DNA from 2 places in the Kribbella sp. NBC_00359 genome. Region 1 is predicted to be linked to the other one. Evidence: predicted binding sites of a transcription regulator. Region 1 holds the regulator's gene; the other holds the start of a gene.
The links. Region 1 encodes HrcA, which represses chaperone genes, less so after heat shock. Its sites were predicted from a motif close to TTGGCACTCGNNNNNNNCGAGTGCCAA; they were not measured.
Positions count from the first base shown of each region.

Region 2: the regulator HrcA is predicted to act here: its motif matches at 8,505-8,531, upstream of groES (co-chaperone GroES).

Region 1 covers NZ_CP107975.1:8,717,115-8,728,200, reverse strand. The annotation lists gene OG876_RS42085 (hypothetical protein) at 1-134, opposite strand, end outside; gene OG876_RS42080 (DUF3376 domain-containing protein) at 287-2,866, shown strand; gene OG876_RS42075 (DUF3097 domain-containing protein) at 2,841-3,665, opposite strand; gene OG876_RS42070 (NCS1 family nucleobase:cation symporter-1) at 3,691-5,226, opposite strand; gene OG876_RS42065 (MBL fold metallo-hydrolase) at 5,331-6,101, opposite strand; gene OG876_RS42060 (ThuA domain-containing protein) at 6,233-6,874, shown strand; gene OG876_RS42055 (Gfo/Idh/MocA family protein) at 6,859-7,962, shown strand; gene hrcA (heat-inducible transcriptional repressor HrcA) at 8,069-9,091, shown strand; gene dnaJ (molecular chaperone DnaJ) at 9,120-10,262, shown strand; gene OG876_RS42040 (16S rRNA (uracil(1498)-N(3))-methyltransferase) at 10,263-10,979, shown strand; gene OG876_RS42035 (ArsR/SmtB family transcription factor) at 11,062-11,086, shown strand, end outside.
Region 2 covers NZ_CP107975.1:3,869,504-3,880,589, forward strand. The annotation lists gene alr (alanine racemase) at 1-743, shown strand, start outside; gene OG876_RS19005 (alpha/beta fold hydrolase) at 750-1,868, shown strand; gene tsaE (tRNA (adenosine(37)-N6)-threonylcarbamoyltransferase complex ATPase subunit type 1 TsaE) at 1,903-2,829, shown strand; gene tsaB (tRNA (adenosine(37)-N6)-threonylcarbamoyltransferase complex dimerization subunit type 1 TsaB) at 2,831-3,496, shown strand; gene OG876_RS19020 (GNAT family N-acetyltransferase) at 3,493-3,942, shown strand; gene tsaD (tRNA (adenosine(37)-N6)-threonylcarbamoyltransferase complex transferase subunit TsaD) at 3,960-5,006, shown strand; gene OG876_RS19030 (GNAT family N-acetyltransferase) at 5,003-5,452, shown strand; gene OG876_RS19035 (alpha/beta fold hydrolase) at 5,473-6,195, shown strand; gene OG876_RS19040 (class I SAM-dependent methyltransferase) at 6,586-7,746, opposite strand; gene OG876_RS19045 (peptidoglycan-binding domain-containing protein) at 7,756-8,358, opposite strand; gene groES (co-chaperone GroES) at 8,663-8,959, shown strand; gene groL (chaperonin GroEL) at 9,176-10,795, shown strand; gene OG876_RS19060 (GNAT family N-acetyltransferase) at 10,905-11,086, shown strand, end outside.

The sequences.
Region 1 (11,086 bases):
GGTTCGGTCGCCGGCTCGCCGGTGTCGTCCGGGGTCGTGAGCACCCCGGGTGTCGGCCTACCGCCGTCATTCGTGTCCGAACACCCTGCCAGCAGTACGGCGACCATCGCGATCCCCACGGTGAGTTCGCGCATGTCGACCACCCCCAGCAACAGAATGACCCTGCGTGCAGACGCCGACAACCTTTTGTTCACTCTCCGCTGCGACAACTGTCAATCCACGTGATGACCGTGGTATCTCTGAGCAGTGCCCTGCGTCATCCAACGCAGGACACAGAGGGGGCTGCATGACCGACCACGAGATCCGGATCGCGCTGGTGTTGAACGGCGGGGTCAGCCTGGCCGTCTGGATGGGCGGAGTGACGCACGAGCTGGATCTGATCCGGCGCGCGTCCGGCGACGGCACGGCACCGAAGTCGCAGCCGTACGACGAGCAACTCGCCAAGCGATGGCGTGATCTGTGCCGGCAGGGCGACGAGGACCGGCGGGTCGTGGTCGACGTGATCGCGGGGACGAGTGCCGGCGGTCTGAACGGGTCGTTGCTGGCGACCGCGATCTCGAACGGCTCGACGCTGGACCCCGACGGCGAGGATGGGCCGTGGCTGCGGCAGAAGTGGGTCGCGCTCGGTTCGCTCGAGGTCGGCAAGCTGGTCCCCTCGGATCAGAAGGCGACCTCGGTGCTCGACGGCAAGTACTTCCTGCAGGAGCTGGACACCCTGATCAAAGGGGTCGCCGACGCGGGTGAGTCCGCGGCAGAGGAGCCGGTCACGCTGTTCGTGACGGCGTCCGGGCTGGGTGTGCAGCAGTTCGAGGCCAGGGACGCCGCTGGACAGGCCTTCGTCGTGCCGGATCACCGCTATCTGTACGCCTTCACCAGTGAGAACGCGGCGACGTACGACGGCAAGACCCGGACGTACTCCATCGCCGACAAGAACGGACTGAAGGACACCAATCTGCTCGCCCGGGCGGCCCGCGCGTCCGCGTCGTTCCCAGCCGCGTTCGGGCCGGTGCTGGAGACGCCCAGGCTGGCCGCGAGCCCACCGCGAACGCAGCCGACCACCGGCGAGGCCGGCGCCTGGCTCGTGGACGGCGGCGTCCTCGACAACGCGCCGTTCGGTCCGGTGCTCGACGTGGTCGCGCGGCGGCCGGTGGCCGGACGGGCGACCCGGTACGTGCTGTACGTCGTACCGTCCTCGGGGATCGGGAGTGCGTCGACGGCGTTGCCCGAGGCGAAGGAGCCGAGCTGGCGGGTGGCCGCGCTGTCGGCCGTGCAGTTCCCGCGCGAGGTGGACTTCCGGTCCGACGTCGAGCAGCTCGAGCGGCTGCTGCTGGAGGCGGACGCGTCCTGGTCGGACACCCAGCGGCTCTTTGATCGTTGCATGAAGCAACCAGAGGAGCGGACCCGGCTGCAGGCGGCGGCCGCGGCGCTGCAGCCGGTGTACTCGCGGGGCCGGGCGGCCGGCGGGGTGTGGGAGGCGGTGACGATCGCGAACCACGACCAGTCCACCGTGCTGGACGCGGCGACCGCGCTGTCGGAGCCGGAGATCGACGAGATCCTGGCGACGAAGCATCCGTGGGTGCCCGGACCGGACGGTTCGACGGCGGCGTTGCAGGACGATGCCGACGGGGACCCGAGCTGGTTGTGGGGGACCGGTGCGGCGGAGCGCGTCGTACGCCTGATCCTGCGCTCGCTGCGGGGCCGGGTCAGTGACGCGCCGCAAGCCGAGCGACCCGAACTCGAGCGGCGGTTGAAGGCGGCCAGTGACTGCCTGCTCCAGGTGCAGGCGGTGCGGGACGCGCTGAACGAGCGGCTGGCCAAGGCCGATCTCGATCTGCGTCCGGCCGGTGGTGCCGAGGCGGTCGCGATCGGGCTGAACGACATCTTCGACGAGTTGCAGATCCAGCGTGCGCTGGGTGACACGTTCCTCGACCTGATCGCTGCCATCGGCTGGGAGCTCATCGACACCGCGCTCGAGGTGGAGATCGTGTCGCGGTGCACGTCGGCGCGGACGCCGCAGCAACGCAGCGCGCCGTTCCAGTTCCTGCGGCTGGGGCCGGACATCCCGCTGACCCTGCTGGACGACCAGCCGGAAGGCTCGATCGCCAACGACCTCAAGGACCGCATCCTGTACGGGACGCAGGTCGGGCACTTCGGCGCGTTCGGTGCGGCGGACTGGCGGCGGTGGGACTGGCTGATGGGCCGGTTGCACTGTGTCGCCCATCTCGGCGCGATGCTCGGCGCCGACGCGGACTGGATCCGCGAGACCCAGCGGCAGGTGCTGGAGGCCGAGGACTGGAAGATCCAGACCGTCACCGAATGCATCCAGCGGCTGGCCGAAGACTTCCCGGCCGACGCCGGCCTGGGCGCGCTGGTGACGATGCGGGACGAACTCAACGGTTCGGTCGAGGGCCGGGCGACCACGAAGGGTCTGGCCGACCGGATGGTGGCGGTCTCCGGCGGCCTCGGGCCGCAGGTCGGCGGCTGGGTCAAGGCGGCGGCCGGCCGCAAGCACCAGCCCGAGTCATGGCTGCTGCGCTGCGCCCGCTGGTTCACCGAGCCGGCCCGGCAGACCGCCTGGGAACGGATGGTGCGGGGGGTGAAGCTGAGCCCGGCGCAGCGGCCGCTGCTGTTCGAGCCGTGGTTGCCGTTGGCAACTTTTGGGGCCGGCGTGGTGCTCCTCGTCGTCGCCGGGATCGTCGACGTGGCCGCCGTACGGATCGTCCTCGCGGTGCTGGCCGGTGCGGTACTCGCGGTCGCCGCGGCGCTCGGCGTGGTCACCTGGTACGTCCGGCGCGCACGGCGGCGGATCCAGTCCTGGATCGAGGACCGGATGCCGGAGATCAGTCCAGCGTCACGAAATCGATGAGTTCCTCGACCCGGCCGAGCAGCGCCGGGTCGAGATCGGCGAAGCTGTTCACCTTCGACAGGATGTGCTTCCAGGCCGCGGCCACGTCGGCCTGATCGGTGGCCGGCCAGCCGAACGCCTGCAGCACGCCCTTCTTCCAGTCCTGCCCGTGCGGGATCTTCGGCCACGCCTTGATCCCGACCGATGACGGCTTGACCGCTTCCCAGATGTCGATGAACGGGTGCCCGACCACGAGCACGTGGCGGTCGGTGACCTGGGCCGCGATCCTCGATTCCTTCGAGCCCTCGACCAGGTGGTCCACCAGGACGCCGAGCCGGCGGCCGGGACCGGGCTGGAACCGGTTCACGATCCCGGGCAGGTCGTCGACGCCCTCGAGGTACTCGACCACGACGCCCTCGATCCGCAGGTCGTCGCCCCAGACCCGCTCGACCAGTTCGGCGTCGTGCCGGCCCTCGACGTAGATGCGGCTGGCCCGGGCCACCTTGGCCCGGACGTTGTCGACGGCGACCGAGCCGGACGCTGTCCGGATCTTCTTCGCCGGCCCGGCCTTCTTCGGCGCCTTCAGGCTGACCGGCTTGCCGTCCAGCCAGAACCCCGGACCGAGCGGGTACGTCTTGATCTTGCCGAACCGGTCCTCGAGATCGACGACCCCGTGCTCCCAGCGCACGATCGCACCGACGAACCCCGAACTCGGCTCCTCGACGACCATCCCCTTCTCGATCTCCACCTCGACGGTCCGCCCGTTCTTGGGCTTGCGCCAATCCCCACTGAGTACGTCGTTCCCATACCGATCAGCCACCGCACAACCGTATGCGGTGGACGGACTAGAACGTGGGAGCGGCGTGCGTCGCGGTGGCCTGACGGCTCGGTGCGGTGATGGTGAGGACCAGGTAGGTGAGGAAGCCGACGACCAGACCGACCGCCCACGAGTAGTCGTACAGCGGCTTGAGGAACGGGATCAGGCCGTCCTGCGGGAACGGGCCGGCGCCAGGGTTCGAGTACGCGCCGCCGACGGCCAGCAGCGAGCCGAGCAGGGTGGCGACGACGCCTCGCCAGTTCCAGCCGGCGGAGTACCAGTAGCGGCCGTCGGGCAGGTAGAGGTCGGCGAGGAACAGGTTGGTCCGGTCGATCAGCCAGTACCCCGCGATCAGTACGCCCGCGACCGACGCGAGCAGACCGCCGTAGAAGGAGAGCCAGACGAAGATGTAGATGGACGGATCCGAGATCAGGCGCCACGGCTGGATCACGATGCCGACCACGCCGGTGACCAGGCCCGCAGTGCGGAAGTTCAGCCACCGGGGGAGCGCGTTGGCGAAGTCGTACGACGGGCTGACGACGTTGGCGGCCACGTTGCACGACATCGTCGCGAGGATCGCCATGATCAGGCCGATCGTCACGACCAGCGGGTTCTCGAACCGGCGGGTCAGCTCGACCGGGTCCCAGATCGCCGTACCGTAGACCAGCACCGTGCCCGACGTGGTGATGATCGAGACCAGCGCGATGAACGACATCGTCGTCGGCAGGCCGATGATCTGGCCCCAGACCTGCTGCCGCTGGCCCTTCCCGAACCGGGTGAAGTCCGGCATGTTCAGCGACAGCGTCGCCCAGAACGCGATCATGCCCATCAGCGCCGGCGGGAAGATCTTCCAGAAGTCACTGCCCCAGCCGAGTTTCGACGGCTGGTCCAGGATCGGGCCGAGCCCGCCGGCCTTGACCAGGATCGCGATCATCAGCGCCAGGAACGCGACCGTGACCAGCGGCGCCGCCCAGTTCTCGAACCGTCGGAGGCCCTCGATGCCACGCCAGATCAGCCCCATCTGGAGCACCCAGAAGAACGCGAAGCTGAGCCACATCGTCCACGGGTGGCCGCCGATCGCGGACGCGTCGGTCCAGCCCTTGCCGAACAGCTCACCGACGATCACGTAGATGGCCTGCCCGCCGATCCAGGTCTGGATGCCGAACCAGCCGCAGGCGATGAAGGCCCGCAGCAAGGCCGGGAAGTTCGCGCCGCGGACGCCGTAGAAGGCGCGCGCGAAGACCGGGAACGGGATGCCGTACTTCGTCCCCGCATGACTGTTCAGCAGCAGCGGGACCAGGACGATCAGGTTCCCCAGGGTGATCGTGAGGAACGCCTGCAGCCAGTTCATCCCGAGCGCGACCAGGCCGGCCGCCAGCAGATAGCTCGGGATGTTGTGCGCCATCCCCATCCACAGGGCGGCGTAGTTGTACGTCGTCCAGGTCCGCTCGGGCAGCCGGGTCGGCGCGAGTTCGGCGTTGGCGTACGGGCTGTTCGCGATCGCGTCCTGATCGCTCAGCTCGACCCGCCCATCGGAGTGAACGGTCTGCTCTGTCGTGGTCATTGGCCCCACCACCCGATCCGTCGAGGACGTTCCGCTTCGGAACAACGTGCGGTACGACGTGACGTCCTGTCAACGGACAACTACAACAATGCGCCTTCAGGCCATCAGCTCGGACCGAGCAGTGGCAGCGTCGGTCGGCGCGGGGTGCCGAGAACCTCGTAACCACGCTTGATCGCGACCTGCAGTTTCTCGAGCGGCCAGGGCCAGTCGTCGGTGTGCTTCAGTGCGTCGTCGAGCGAGGTGCCGGCGTAATGGAGCCCTGAGATGGTGTTGGCGACCGTCCCCAGATCACCGGCCTGGGTGCGGACGAACTCCGCATCCACGACGGCGCCATGTCCTGGAACGACTTTCGCGGTGTCCGACAACAGGCCGATCACGCGGTCGAGCGTTTCGGGCCATTCGAGTGGAAAGGAATCGTCGCCGTACGACGGAGGTGCGGACTCCTCGACGAGATCGCCGACGAAGAACACGTCCACATCCGGTACGACGACCACCACGTCGCCGTCGGTGTGTCCGTTGCCCAGATGCAGGAGCTCGACCCGGCGATCACCGAGGTCGACGACCTTCGCGACGGAGAAGGTGGTGGCCGTCAGCTTGGCGGCAGCGGCGGTGTTCTCGTGCGCGATGACCTCGGCCTGGTCGAACACGCTGTTGCCGACGACGTGGTCGAAGTGAGCGTGCGTGTTGACGACCCAGCGCACCGGTACGTCGGTCGCCTCCCGGACATGGTCACGGAGTTCCTCGGCCTGCTCGGTCGTGGCCCGGGTGTCGATCAGCAGTGCGCCGTCGGTCCCCGCGACCAGGCCGACGTTCAGGTCCCATTCGTCGTACCGCCGGACCCAGCACCGATCCCCGACCTCGACCCACTCACTCATGGCGCCGACAGTACTTGCCGATGATCCAGGTGACGGAATCGGACTTGAAGGCGGCCCGGGACGGGCTTACTGTCACGGTGGCGGCTCGCAATTTTCGGCGCTGCTCCGAAAACTTTCGAAGGGCGGACGTTTTGACGACACGACGTGCACTGGTGGTCCGGGGCGGCTGGGAAGGTCACTCCCCGGTCGAGGCGACCGACCTGTTCATCCCGTTCCTGCGGGAGAACGGCTACGAGGTCACCGTCTCGGACACGACCGAGAGCTACCTGAACCTGGACGGTGTCGACCTGGTGCTGCAGTGCGTCACCATGAGCGAGATCCCCGCCGAGCACGTCAAGGGCCTGGACGCGGCGATCCGGAACGGCACCGGTCTGGCCGGCTGGCACGGCGGCATCGCGGACTCGTTCCGGAACAGCGCGGACTACAACTTCATCGTCGGCGGGCAGTTCATCTCGCACCCGCACGGCTTCACCGACTACCGCGTCGACGTGGTCGCCGAGCACCCGATCGTCGAGGGCATCAGCCACTTCGACGTCCACACCGAGCAGTACTACATCCACTACGACCCGACGGACACCGTGCTCGCGACCACGACGTTCCAGTCGCACCCGGACTACCCGTGGATCGAGGGCGCGGTGATGCCGGCCGTCTGGACCCGGACCTGGGGCGAGGGCAAGGTCTTCGTCTGCACCGTCGGCCACAAGCTGGACGACCTCGAGGTGCCCGAAGTGCGCACGATCATCGAGCGGGGGCTGCTGTGGGCGAGCAAGTGACGGGCATCGGCATCGTCGGCACCGGAGTCATCTCCGGCACCTACCTGGACCACCTGGCGAAGCTGCCGGGCGTCGACGTGGTCGCGGTCGCCGACCTGGACATCAGCCGCGCCCAGGCGATCGCCGACAAGAACCCGGGCATCCGCGCGCTGTCGCCGCAGGAGCTGTACGCCGCGGACGACGTCGACATCGTGCTCAACCTGACCATCCCCGCCGCCCACGCGCCGGTGCACCAGGCCGCGCTCGAAGCCGGCAAGCACGTGTACGGCGAGAAGCCGCTGGCCGTGGACCGTGCCGCGGCCGAGCCCCTCCTGAAGTACGCCGCTGCCAACAACCTGCGCGTCGGTTGCGCGCCGGACACCGTGCTCGGCACCGGCACCCAGACCGCGCGGGCGGTGATCGACCGCGGCGACATCGGCGTACCGCATGCCGCGAGCGCGTCCTTCGTCACGCCTGGACACGAGCTGTGGCACCCGGCGCCGGAGTTCTACTACCAGCCCGGTGGCGGTCCGGTCCTCGACATGGGTCCGTACTACATCACCAGCCTGGTCACCCTGCTCGGTCCGGTACGGCGGGTCACCGCGCGGAGCGGTCGGTCGAAGGAGGAGCGCAAGATCCACACCGGTCCGCGGGCCGGCGAGACCTTCCCGGTCCAGGTGCCGACGCACGTGACCGGCGTACTGGAGCACGAGTCGGGTGCATTGACCACTGTGTTCATGTCGTTCGACATCTGGGCCACGCGGTTGCCGCGGATCGAGGTGCACGGGACCGAGGGCAGTGTGTCGGTGCCGGACCCGAACGGCTTCGACGGCACGGTGGAGATCGCCACGGCCACGAACCGTGACTGGACCGAGGTCCCGGTCAGCGGTGGGTACGCCGGAGCCGGCCGGGGAGTCGGGGTCGCGGACATGGCGCGTGCGCTGCGCACCGGCGAGCCACACCGGGCCGACGGCGCACTGGCCTACCACGTGCTCGACGTACTCGAGTCACTCCTCGAAGCGGCCGCCCAGGACCAGCCGGTGGACGTCGCGAGCACGGTCGACCGCCCGGCCGCCGTACCGTTGGGGGCGTCGCCCGAGTCCGCCTGAGACCCGTCCCACGCCGCAACGCGTCGGTGCGAGCTACTACGGCTCGGTAGACTGGCACTCTGAGCGCTGGAGTGCCAAGGGTCGACGCCGAGAGAGGGTGGTGCGCGTGCTGGACGACCGCAAGCTGGATGTACTGCGCGCCATCGTCGAGGACTACGTGGCGACCCACGAGCCGGTCGGCTCCAAAACGCTGGTCGATCGGCACAACCTCGGGGTGTCGCCGGCGACCGTGCGCAACGACATGGCCGCGCTGGAGGAGGAGGGGTACATCACCCAGCCGCACACCAGCGCCGGCCGGATCCCGACCGACGCCGGGTACCGGCTGTTCGTGGACAAGCTGAGCACGGTCAAGACGCTGTCCCCGGCGGAGAAGAAGGCGATCACGTCCTTCCTGGCCGGTGCGGTCGACCTGGACGACGTCGTCCGCCGTACCGTCCGGCTGCTCGCGCAGATCACCCGCCAGGTCGCGATCGTGCAGTATCCGTCGCTCAACCGGTCGAGCGTCCGGCACATCGAGGTCGTCACGATGACCCCGCGCCGGCTGCTGCTGGTCCTGATCACCAGCACCGGCCGGGTCGAGCAGCGGATCGTCGAGCCACCGCACGACGTCGATGAGCAACTGATCGCGGACCTGCGGTCCCGGCTGAACACGGTGCTCGCCGGTCAGCGGCTGACCGACGCGACGACGTCGCTGGCCCAGGTCAGCGAGACGTTCGCCCCGTCCGACCGCCACCTGGTGGCGGCGATCGTGACCACCCTGATGGAAGCGTTCACCGACGAGGGCGGCGAGCAGCGGATCGCGGTCGGCGGCGCGGCCAACCTGACCCGGTACGGCGACGACTTCGAGCGCAACGTGAAGCCGGTGCTGGAGGCGCTGGAGGAGCACGTCATCCTGCTCAAGCTGCTCGGCGAGGCGACCAACCCGCAGACCCTGACGGTCCGCATCGGGCACGAGAACCCGTACGAGGAACTGGCCACCACCTCGGTGGTCGCGACCGGGTACGGGTCCAAGTCGGAGGCGCTGGCCACGCTCGGCATCGTCGGCCCGACCCACATGGACTATCCGAGCACGATGGGCGCCGTCCGCGCCGTCGCGCGTTACGTCAGCCAGATCCTGGCTGACTCATGACTATCGCTATCAACCCCTGGTCTGGAGTATGAGCACCGATTACTACGCCGTCCTGGGCGTCAGCCGTGACGCCTCAGCGGACGAGATCAAGAAGGCGTACCGCAAGCTGGCGCGCCAGTACCACCCGGACGTGAACGACTCCGAGGACGCGCACCACAAGTTCCAGGAGATCGGCCGCGCGTTCCAGGTGCTGAGCGACCCGCAGAAGCGGCAGATGCACGATCTCGGTGGTGATCCGTTCGCGACCGCCGGCGCGGGCGGCGGGGCCGGTGGGTTCGGTCAGGCCTTCACCTTCACCGACATCATGGACGCCTTCTTCGGCCAGACCGGCGGGGCGACCCGCGGGCCGCGGCCGCGGACCCGGCGTGGCCAGGACGCGCTGATCCCGCTGCGGATCGACCTCGCCGAGGCGGCGTTCGGGACGACCCGGGAGCTCAAGGTCGACACCGCCGTCCTGTGCCCGACCTGTTCGGGGTCCGGCGCGGCGGCCGGGTCCGAGCCGGTCACCTGCGAGATCTGCCACGGCCGGGGCGAGGTCACCCACACGCAGCGGTCGTTCCTCGGTGAGGTGCGGACCATGCGGCCCTGCCCGAACTGCCGCGGCTACGGCACAACCATCCCGAATCCGTGCGTCGAATGCTCCGGCGACGGTCGCGTCCGGTCCCGCCGTACCGTCACCGTGAAGATCCCCGGCGGCGTCGACAGCGGCACCCGGGTGCAGCTGTCCGGCCAGGGCGAGGTCGGCCCCGGTGGTGGCCCGGCCGGCGACCTGTACGTCGAGATCGAGGTCGAACCGCACGACATCTTCACCCGCAACGGCGACGACCTGCACTGCACCGTCACGCTGCCGATGACGGCGGCGGCGCTCGGCACCACGATCGACCTGCCGACCCTCGAAGGCGAGACGACCCCGCTGGAGATCCGGCCGGGCACGCAGTCCGGCACCGCGCAGACGCTCACGGCCCGCGGTGTCCCGCGGCTGCGGCACGCGGGGCGCGGCGACCTGATCGTCCAGGTGATCGTCGAGACCCCGACCAAGCTCGACGACTCCCAGGCCGACCTGCTCCGGCAACTCGCCGAGTCCCGTGGCGAGGAGCGCCCGCAAGGCCACGTCCAAGCCACCCACAAAGGCGTCTTCGGCCGCCTCCGCGACGCCTTCGGCGCCCACTAGATGGGAGTCGCGGTCTTCTTCGCCGAGAGGCTGGACGGCGACGAGCTGACCCTGGAGGGAACCGAAGGCCGGCATGCGGCTGTGGTTCGGCGGATCGGGCCCGGTGAGCGGGTTCGGCTGACCGATGGGCGCGGGGCCTGGGCCGAGGGGCCGGTGGTTGCTGCGGGCAAGGCTGGTGTGACCGTGGCCGTGGATGAGCGCGGAAGTGTGCCAGCGGCGCGGCCGCGGGTGGTTGTGGTGCAGGCGGTGCCCAAGGGGGAGCGGGCCGAGCTTGCGGTGGAGATGCTCACCGAGGTGGGCGCCGATGTGATCGTGCCGTGGAACGCGGAGCGGAGTCAGTTCCGCGCCAACCCGGAGCGGATCGCCAAGACGCTCGCGAAGTGGCAGGCGTGGGCATTCGAGGCGAGCAAGCAGTCGCGGCGGTCGTGGTTCGCCGAGGTCGCGCCGATCGCCTCCACCGCCGAGGTCGCGCAGTTGCTCGCCGACGCCGCTTTGCCCGTCGTGCTGCACGAGGAAGCCACAGTCCCGCTCGCTGCCCTCGACGTACCTGATGACGGCGACGTCGTGATCGTGATCGGCCCCGAGGGTGGCATTGCCCCGGACGAGCTGACCGCCTTCGGGGTCGAGCCGGTCCGGCTCGGCGACACCGTCTTGCGTACCTCGACGGCCGGGGTCGCCGCGGCTGCCGCGCTCCTCGCGCGCTCGCGCTGGACCTGACCGCGCGCGGTCCGCAGGCCAGAGACGACCTAGACTGTTAGACAGCAACCGAACATTACTGTGCGACGAGGATCGAGCTCTTATGGCTGTGGACTCCGCCCGAACGC
Region 2 (11,086 bases), 4.2 Mb from region 1:
TCCCCGAGGAGTGGCCGGCGCTGATCCGGGCCGCGGCGCGGGCCCAGGCGACCGGCCGGATCGAGGTCAAGGGCATCTGGTCGCACCTGGCGTCGTCGGACGAGCCGAAGAGCCCGGTCAACGAGTCCCAGCTCGCGACGTTCACCGAGGCGATCGAGGTAGCCGAGTCGTTCGGAATCGACGCCGAGTTCAAGCACCTGGCGAACTCCGGTGCCACGCTCGCGCTGCCCGAGACCCACTTCAACCTGGTCCGTCCGGGGGTGGCGACCTACGGGCTCTCGCCGTTCGGGCACACGCTGCCGTCGGCCGAGCTCGGGTTGCGGCCGGCGATGACGCTGCGGGCGCGGCTCGCGATGGTGAAGCGGGTGCCGGCCGGGGCGGGCGTCTCCTACGGCCTGACCTGGACCGCCCCGCGGCCGTCGACGCTGGGGCTGATCCCGCTCGGGTACGGCGACGGCCTGCCACGGCACGCGTCCAACGGCGCCCCGGTCCAGGCGGGCGGCAGGCGACGGACGATCGTCGGCCGGATCTGCATGGATCAGTGCGTGGTCAACCTCGAGGACGACCAGGCGGTCGCGGGCGACGAGGTGGTGCTGTTCGGCCCCGGGACCGCCGGCGAGCCGACCGCGGACGACTGGGCCGATGTCGCCGGGACCATCAACTACGAGATCGTGACCCGGCTGGGAGCCCGGATCCCCCGCCGGTACGTCGACAGTTCTGACAGCACCCCAGTCGAGAGGTAGACCGGTATGTCCAAAGCAGGACGGACTGCTGGTCTGATCGGGGCCGCGGTCGGCGTGCTGGCTGCGGGAGCGGCGGCCGGGGTCGCGGTCGAGCGGCAGGTGATCGGCCGGCGTTCGGGTCAGCGCGCGCAGCTGGAGGCCGAGCCGTTCGGTTCGCTGCGCGGCACTCCGCACGTCTTCACCGCCGACGACGGCGTCGAGCTGTACGTCGAGGTCGACGAGCTCAAGCGGTCCCGCCGCCCGGCCCCGCCGCCGAAGCGCAGGTTCGGCAAGAAGCTGCCGCTGCCGCCGGAGGACCTGACCGTGATCTTCGTCCACGGGTACGGGCTGAACATGGACGCTTGGCACTTCGAGCGCCGCGACCTGGCCGGGATCGGGACGATGGTCTTCTATGACCAGCGCTCGCACGGACGCTCCGGACGGTCGCCGAAGGAGCACGTCACCATCGACCAGCTCGGCAGGGACCTGTACGGGATCTTCGAGGAGTTCGCGCCGAGCGGCCCGGTGATCCTGATCGGTCACTCGATGGGCGGCATGTCGATCATGACCCTGGCCGAGCAGCATCCCGAGCTCTTCGGCGACCGGGTGATCGGGGTCGGCCTGTGCTCGACCAGCGCGGGCGGGCTGGACCAGGTTCCGATCGTGTTCCCGGGCGTCGTCGGCCGGTGGGTCCGGGCGCTGTCGGTGCCGACGGTCACCGCGCTCGCCCGCGTCCCGGACGTGGTCGAGCGCAGCCGCAAGGCCGGCACGGACCTGGTCTACCTCCTGACCCGGAAGTACTCGTTCGGCTCCGAGGTGCCGCCCGCGTTCACCGAGTTCGTCAACGAGATGATCTCGGCCACGCCGATCGAGGTGATCGCGGACTTCTACCCGCTGTTCGAGCGGCACGACAAGTACAACGCCCTCGAGCCACTGCAGAAGGTCGAGTGTGTGGTCATCGGTGGTGACAAGGACCACCTGACCCCGTTCAGCCACGCGGAGGAGATCGTCCGGCGGGTGCCCGGCGCGGAGCTGGTCGAGGTGAAGAACTGCGGCCACCTGGGCCTGATCGAGCACCACCGCGAGTTCACCGCCGCCCTCCTCGGCATGATCGAACGAGCCGAACAATCCCTAGGACACACATGAGTGCACTGATGGCCGGGCCTTCCCGGGAGGCCCCATGACCGACCTGCGTGTGGTCGACGCCACGGCGGACCACGTCGACCAGATCGTCGCGGTGATTCACCACGCCTTCTCCGCCCGGCGGGTGCTCGACCCGCCGGCCACCGCTCTGTCCGAGAACCCGACGACGGTGGCCGCGGCCATCGCGGAGCACGGCGGACTGCTCGTGCTGATCGACGGGGCGCCGGCCGGCGCGTTGCTGTTCAACCAGACCGGTGACGTACTCACCCTGCGCTGCGTCTCGGTGGACCCGCGCCACCAGGGCCACGGCGTGGCGTCGGCGATGGTGGGTTGCGCCGAGGAGGCCGCCGTACGGCGTGGTGTGAGCCGGGTGAACCTGATCGCGCGGGTCGAGTTGCCGGACACCGTGGAGTTCTGGCGGCGGCGTGGGTACTCGGTGGTCGAGCAGCATGACCACAACCTCATCTACGCGAAGGCGATGCCGCTCGAGCTCACCGTGCCGACGGCCGACGACATGCAGGCGATCGGCGAGGAGCTCGCGGGGCAGTTGCGGGCGGGCGACGTACTCGTGCTGTCCGGTGACCTGGGGGCCGGCAAGACGACGTTCACCCAGGGGCTCGGCGTGGGGCTGAAGGTGCGCGGTTCGATCACGTCGCCGACGTTCGTGATCTCGCGGGTGCACCCGTCACTGGCCGGCGGTCCGGCGTTGGTGCACGTGGATGCTTATCGGCTCGGTGGATTCGCCGAGCTGGACGACCTCGATCTCGACGCGAGTCTGGAGGACGCGGTCACCGTGGTCGAGTGGGGTCACGGCCTGGCCGAGGCACTGGCGCCGGACCGGCTGGACATTGTCGTGACCCGCGGCGACGACGACACCGACGAGACGCGCGAGCTGCGGATCACCCCGGTCGGTCCGCGCTGGGCGGCGTCCGGCGTCCGCGTATCTGTGCTGGAGAAGAACTGAGATGCTGCTTGCTTTCGACACCTCGAGTGCTGCCGTCACCGTCGCACTGGCGTCACCCGACGGCGAGATCCTCGCCTCGTCTACGACCATCGACGCCTTGCGGCACGGGGAGTTGCTGGCCCCGGCGATCGCGGACGCCTTCGCGACCGCGGGCGTGACGCCGCGCGATCTGACCCGGATCGCGGTCGGCGTCGGGCCTGGTCCGTTCACCGGACTGCGGGTCGGGCTGGTGACCGCGCGGACGATGGCGGACGTGCTCGGGATCGAGGTCGCGGGGGTGTGCAGCCTCGACATCCTGGCGCGGCAGTCGTCGCTGACCCTGCCCGTGGCCGTCGCGACGGACGCGCGGCGCAAGGAGATCTACTGGGCGCTGTACGACGGCCCGGCCGCGGACGGCAGCCGTCGTCGCCTCGAAGGGCCGGCGGTGGATCGTCCGGCCGAGGTCGCGCACGTGTTGTCGGGCCTGCCGGTGATCGGCCGCGGTGCGGTGCTGTACGCCGACGCGCTCGGCGTCTCCGATGTCGCTGTCGCCGAATACCCGTCGGCCGAGGTGCTGGCCGCCGGCGTGGCGACCGGGACGCTCGCGGTCGTCGCGCCCGACCCGCTGTACCTGCGCCGGCCGGACGTCACGATGTCCGCCGGCCCGAAGAGCGTGCTGCCGAAGTGAGACCAGCCATTCGCGCGGCCGGGGCGGATGATCTGCCGGCGCTGGCCGCGTTGGACGAGGTGTGCTTCGGCGCGGAGGCGTGGAGTACGGTCGCGTGGGCGACCGAGTTCGATCGGCTGTCCGAGGATCGGGTGATCCTGGTCGCGGACGAGGGCTCCGTGGTCGGGTACGCCGTACTCCTGGTGCCGCCGGTCGAGCTGGACGTGGTGGAGTTGCTGCGGATCGCGGTGTCGCCGGCCGAACGCCGTACCGGGATCGGCGGGCAGTTGATGACCGCGGCGCTGGCACGGTGCGCCGGGCGGACGGTGTTGCTGGAAGTTGCTGCGGGCAACGATTCGGCGCTGGGGTTGTACGAAGGCTTCGGGTTCGAGGAGATCAGCCGGCGGCGTGGGTACTACGCCGGTGGCGAGGATGCGGTGATCATGCGGTGGCGGGAGACGGTGTGAGTTCAGATGCGGTGACCATGGAGCCCCTGATTCTGGGGATCGAGACGTCGTGCGACGAGACCGGGGTCGGGATCGTCCGCGGGCAGACGCTGCTCGCCGACGCGATCGCGTCCAGTGTCGAGGAGCACGCGCGGTTCGGCGGCGTTGTACCGGAGGTCGCGAGCCGGGCGCACCTCGAGGCGATGGTCCCGACCATCCGGCGGGCGTGCGAGACCGCGGGGATCAAGCCGGCCGATGTCGATGCCGTCGCGGTGACCAGCGGACCAGGGCTCGCCGGCGCGCTGCTGGTCGGAGTGGCCGCGGCCAAAGGGCTGGCGCTGTCGCTCGACAAGCCTTTGTACGGCGTGAACCACCTGGCCGCGCACGTGGCTGTCGACACGCTGGAGCACGGCGATCTGCCGAAGGGCTGTGTCGCGATGCTGGTGTCCGGTGGGCACTCGTCGCTGCTCGCGGTCGAGGACATCACCGACGGCGTGGTACCGATGGGGAGCACCATCGACGACGCCGCGGGGGAGGCGTTCGACAAGGTCGCTCGCGTGCTGGGGTTGCCGTTCCCGGGCGGTCCCTATGTCGACAAAGCGGCGCGGGACGGCGGGGACCGCCTGTACGTGACGTTCCCGCGCGGGCTGACGTCGCAGCGGGATCTCGAGCGGCATCGGTTCGACTTCTCGTTCTCCGGGCTGAAGACGGCCGTGGCGCGGTGGGTCGAGGCGCGGCGTCGCGATGGTGAGGACGTGCCGGTCAATCACGTCGCCGCCGCGTTTCAGGAGGCGGTGTGTGACGTGCTGACCCGCAAGGCGATCGACGCGTGCAAGGACCGTGGGTTCGAGCACTTGCTGATCGGTGGCGGGGTCGCAGCGAACTCCCGGCTGCGCGCGATGGCCGAAGAGCGGTGCACTGCGGCGGGCATCGCCGTACGCGTGCCGCGGCCAGGGTTGTGCACCGACAACGGCGCGATGGTCGCGGCGCTCGGCTCGGAACTCGTCCGGGCCGGGAAGGCGCCGTCGCCGCTGGGGCTGCCGGCGGACTCGTCGATGCCGATCACGGAGGTGCTGAACAAGTGAGGTGGACGGGGGCGGACGGGTTCGAGGCCGACGACGATGTCTCGCGGATCGATGTGGACGTCGTGCAGGGGTTCCTGAGTACGTCGTACTGGGCGAAGGGGATCCCGCGTGAGGTGGTGGCGCGGTCGATCGCGGGCTCGCTGAACATGGGTGTGTACGCGGCCGACGGCGCGATGGTCGCCTTCGCTCGCGCGGTGACGGACCGCGCGACGTTCGCGTGGCTCGCGGACGTCTTCGTGCTGGACGAGTGGCGGGGGCATGGGCTTGGCCGGTTCGTGGTGTCCACGCTGGTCGACCACCCGGAACTGAAGGGCGTACGGCGCTTCATGCTGGCGACCGCGGATGCGCACGAGCTGTACCGCAGCTACGGCTTCAGCGAACTCGCGGACCCGAGCAGCATGATGGCCATCCGCCACGACGCCGCCGATCTGTACGGCCACCCGTGATCCACCCCGGGGTGGACCTGGTGTGGCACCCGGCTGGCGCGACTGATCTCGTCGTCCTGGCGCATGGCGGTAGGGAGCACTCTCAGGCGAGCCCGTACCTCTGGAGTGCTCCCCTCCTGCGCATGTGGCCGTTCGCGGCAGCCGCGCGCACAGCCGTCCCCACTGCTGCGATCGGACTGCTGCGCTACCGCTACCGGGGCTGGAACGGCGACGCCGCCGACTCCGCCGCGGATCTCCGCGCTGTCCTCGACGAGCTTCCTCCGGTGATCCGGCGGGTCGTCCTGATCGGCCACTCGATGGGCGGCCGCGCGGTCGTCGCCGCGGGCGATCATCCCCGGGTCGCCGGCGTACTGGCCTTGGCTCCGTGGCTCCCCGACGGCGAACCACTCACCGCACTCCGCGCGCCGGTCACCTTCGCCCACGGCACTCTCGACACCATCACCGACCCTCGCGCCACCACCGCCTACGCCAACCGCCTCCGCGCCGCCGGCACCCCGGTCACCGTCTACTCGGTCGCCGCGGAAACCCACAGCATGCTCCACCGGCCCGCCGACTGGAACACCCTCGTCGCCGCCTTCACCCACGACGCTCTCAGCACCCCGTCGCCCACAACCCCTTCAGCTGCTGGGGATACGGAGCCACTGCCTGAGTTCGGGCGTAGGTCGTCGGTTCCGGCTGCGGTCTGGTCCATCGCGGTAGCACGCCTGCGCCTCCCGGTGGTGGAACGCTTCCAGGCCGGCTGAACGAAACGACCGCGCTGTCGACGCGGTGCTGAGCTGTCAACGCGGTGCTGAGCTGCGAACGCGGTGCTGCGGCTGCAGTGCGGGGAAGGGCACGGCAGCGGGCAGAGACCTGGGGCTAGTGCGCCGCCTGCTCCCCAGGTGAACGGTCAGCGGCCAACCGGTTCCTGCCCACCACCCTGCCGAACCCAGATGAACGCCTGACTGCACCCGCATGACGCCCAGTCGACGTACGGCACCTCACTCCGTACGTCGTTCGACGCACGGCTCCTCAACCGCACGTCGAGTCTTAGTGGCGGGCCCCCGGCGAGTGCGGCAGCGGACGCAGCACCTCGCCCACCGGCAGGTCATCCGGGGACCCGCACGCGATGTCGATCATATGTTCGAATACACTCAGAGCGCAAGTCCGATGCGACGGCAGGAATAGGCGACCGCGTCCCGGCCGATCCGGGTGATGATGAGCGTCGCGGTCCCAGATCCTTTGGGGGCGAGCTTCTTCCTCAGCTGGGCCGGATCGACATCGACCCCGCGCTTCTTGATCTCCAGCGTCCCGATGCCCTGCGCGCGAACCCACGACCGCAGCGCCTTCTCCTTGTACGGCAACTGCTCCACCACCTCGTACGCCGACGCCAGCGGGGTCGGCACGAGCGTCGGTGCCGTGACGTAGGCGATGCGCGGATCCAGCAACCACCCGTCGACCGCGGCAGCCACAGCGGTCACCAGCCCAGCTCGCACCACGGCTCCGTCGGGCTCGTAGATGTACTGACCCACCGGACCACTCTCAGCCTCCGGTGCGTCGCTGACACTCACTCCACCAGGCAGAAGCGTCGCCCGCCGCGCGATACCGGCGTACAGCGCGCCAGACCACAGCGCCGCCTCCTTCACCTCACCGGCGTCGCTGACCCACTCCGCCTCGACCCCATCGGGTACGGCGTCATGCGGGATGCCCGGTGCGACCTTCACACACGCAGTCCGCTGCAGGAGCCCAGTGACGAACGACCATGGCGGCGAATAGGCGTTGTGGTCGAACACGCGCCGGCCATCCGCCCGCCGCGCCGGATCTGCAAACACCACGTCGTACGGCGTGAGCTCAGCCGACTCGGCGTCACCGACGACAACCTCACCGGGCAGATCGAGAGCCGCCAGGTTGGCGCGGGCCGTGGCCGCGGTCTCCGGATCGCGTTCGACACCAGTGACTCGTAGACCGGCGCGGGCGGCGCTGATGAGATCGCCTCCGATGCCACAGCCCAGGTCGACCACGCTGGCACCCGGCAACGTCATTGCGATGCGTGCGGCACGGTGTGAACCGACAGTGGTCCGGGTGGCCTGCTCCAGACCGTCCGGCGTGAAGTACATCCGCGCGGCATCCGCACCGAACTTGGCGACGGCTCGGTGGCGCAGCGATGCCTGTGTGACAGCAGCAGTGACGAGTGACGCGTCGTACCGCCGCCGGAGCTTCTCGACCAGTTGAAGCTCGCGGCCGGGGTGGTAGTCCGCGCAGGCAGCGGCGAGCACCTCAGCGCCAGGCCCGTCAAGCAACGCGGTGACTGTCACCCCGCAACCTTAGAGGGGGCTAGAGCAGCCTTTGCTCCAGCTTTGGGTGGCGGAGGAGTAGAGGCGCCAGTTCATGGCGGAGCGGGTCTTCGGGCCGTAGATGCCGTCCGCCACGAGCTTGTGCTTGCGCTGGACGAGTTTCACCACCGCGCGGGTGTTGCTGCCGTAGATGCCGTCGACGGCGAGCTTGGAGCCGTAGCAGAAGTTCAGGTTGCGCTGGAGGACCCGGATGGCGGTGTCGGGGTCGCCGTACACGGTGGAGCCGCGGTGTGGGTCGTCGCCGTACATGAGGTTGCAGGTCGTGCTGGTGCTGCCGTAGATCGAGGGCATCGGGATGCCCCAGCTGCGGTTGACGGGTACGAGCCGCGCCGCGCGGCACTGCGGGAGGGCGGCCGCGGCCTTCGCTTCGGCAGCGGCGGAGGTCCGGGCGGCGCTCGTCGCCTGATCTGCCGCGGTCTGTGGTGCCGGTCCGGCTGCTGGAGCACCGGCGCCGGCGGGCTGGTCCTTCGCGGCGCCGGCGGCGACCACTCCGACAGCGAGCGCGCCGACCGCGGCCAGGACCGCGACAGTCCGGCCGGACAGCTTGGGCAGAGACGGGAAGCTGATAGCCATGGCTTCTCCTCGGGGCGGTGCGCCGTTGACAGAACGGTCGCACGCCGACCCCGGGTAGGCCCAGCGTTCGACCACATTCCGTGCCTGGCCGGTTACCCGCCCGGAGGTTGCTGCCGGGTCAGGGTGTGTCCACTGGCAGATCAGGTCTGGCACTCGAGTTGACCGAGTGCTAATCGCGGCCTAGATTCGGTGTTGGCACTCTCCACCCGAGGGTGCCAGCGGTCCGGCCTCTGACCCCCGCGACGGCAGGGGAGCGCGACCAGTCTGAACCACTGACAAGCAAATCGACCGTGGAGGTCAGCAAGTGTCGGTCACGATCAAGCCGCTCGAGGACCGCGTCCTCGTCGCGCCGCTCGAAGCCGAGCAGACCACGAAGTCCGGCCTGGTGATCCCGGACACCGCCAAGGAGAAGCCGCAGGAGGGCGAGATCCTCGCTGTCGGCCCGGGCCGGATCGACGACAACGGCAACCGCGTCCCGCTGGACGTCGCCGTCGGTGACAAGGTCATCTACTCCAAGTACGGCGGCACCGAGGTCAAGTACGACGGCCAGGACTACCTGATCCTGGGCGCCCGCGACATCCTCGCAGTCGTCAGCAAGTGACGACCCCAGGGCGTGGGTCCGCGCCCCGGCAGATCCGCCGGGACGTTCCGCGTCCTGCCCGCTGTTCCTGACTGACACCGCCCTGGTGCCGACGACCGGTGCCGGGGCGGAGTCGGTCTGATACCTGTCCGGGGCGGTGGGGCGGGTCAGAGATGACACAGCGGGACCGGATCCGAACCTGCTACGAAGACATTCAGAGAGGGACTGGTTTTTTCCATGCCGAAGATCCTCGAGTTCGACGAGAACGCGCGGCGCGCGCTGGAGCGCGGCGTCGACAAGCTCGCGAACACGGTGAAGGTGACGCTGGGGCCCAAGGGCCGCTACGTCGTCCTGGACAAGAAGTGGGGCGCCCCGACCATCACCAACGACGGTGTCACCGTCGCCCGTGAGGTCGAGCTGGACGACCCGTTCGAGAACCTTGGTGCGCAGCTGGCCAAGGAGGTCGCCACCAAGACCAACGACATCGCCGGTGACGGCACCACCACCGCGACGGTGCTGGCGCAGGCACTGGTGCACGAGGGCCTGCGGGCCGTCGCCGCCGGGGTCAACCCGATGGGCCTGAAGAAGGGCATCGAGGCGGCCATCGAGGCCGTGTCGGCCAAGCTGATCGAGACCGCCCGGCCGGTGGACGACAAGGGCGACATGGCCCACGTCGCCACCATCTCCGCCCGGGACGCCGAGATCGGCACCTTGATCGCGGACGCGTTCGACAAGGTCGGCAAGGACGGTGTGATCACCGTCGAGGAGTCGAACACCTTCGGTACCGAGCTCGAGTTCACCGAGGGCATGCAGTTCGACAAGGGCTACATCTCGCCGTACTTCATCACCGACGCCGAGGCCGGCGAAGCGGTGCTGGAGGACCCGTACATCCTGATCAACCAGGGCAAGATCTCCGCGATCGCGGACCTGCTGCCGCTGCTGGAGAAGGTCGTGCAGTCCGGCAAGACGCTGCTGATCATCGCCGAGGACGTCGAGGCCGAGGCGCTGTCCACCCTGGTGGTGAACAAGATCCGCGGCAACTTCACCTCCGTCGCCGTCAAGGCGCCGGGCTTCGGTGATCGCCGCAAGGCGATGCTGGAGGACCTGGCCGCGCTCACCGGCGCGCAGGTCGTCGCCCCCGAGGTCGGCCTCAAGCTGGACCAGGTCGGTCTCGAGGTGCTCGGCACCGCGCGCCGGATCGTGGTCACCAAGGACAACACCACCGTGGTCGAGGGCGCCGGCAAGTCCGACGACATCGAGGCCCGGGTGAACCAGATCAAGGCCGAGATCGAGCGCACCGATTCCGACTGGGACCGGGAGAAGCTGCAGGAGCGGCTGGCCAAGCTGGCCGGCGGCGTCTGCGTGATCAAGGTCGGCGCGGCCACCGAGGTCGAGCTGAAGGAGAAGAAGCACCGCATCGAGGACGCCGTGTCGGCGACCCGTGCGGCGATCGAGGAGGGCATCGTCGCCGGTGGCGGCTCCGCTCTCGTCCACGCCGCCTCGGTGCTGGAGAACGGCCTGGACCTCGACGGCGACGAGCTCGCCGGAGTCCGGATCGTCCGTAAGGCCATCGTCGAGCCGCTGCGCTGGATCGCCGAGAACGGCGGCTACGAGGGCTACGTGGTGACCGCGAAGGTTGCGGAGCTGGAGGTCGGCAGCGGATTCAACGCCGCCACCGGCGAGTACGGCGACCTGCTGGCCCAGGGCGTGCTGGACCCGGTCAAGGTGACCCGGTCCGCGCTCGCCAACGCCGGCTCGATCGCCGCGCTGCTGCTCACCACCGAGACCCTGGTGGTCGACAAGCCCGAGGAAGAGGAGCCCGCCGCGGCCGGTCACGGCCACGGGCACGGCCACTGATCCTCAGGTCTGAACGAAAAGCACCGCCCGGCAGGTCTTCGGACCCGCCGGGCGGTGTTCTGTTCGGGGCGGTCGGTGCGGCGCCGCGGCGATCTGGTGGGATGACGTCGTGGCGACGATTCGTGAACGTGTCGACGAGGACCTGGACGTCTGCGCCGGCCTGCTGCGGGACGTGCACGAGCTGGCGGGGTATCCGATCAATTGGCCTGCCGACGCGCGCAGGTGGCTGACACCGGATGACGGGCTCGGCTGCTGGGTTGCTGAGAGCAACGGCCGGGTCGTCGGGCACGT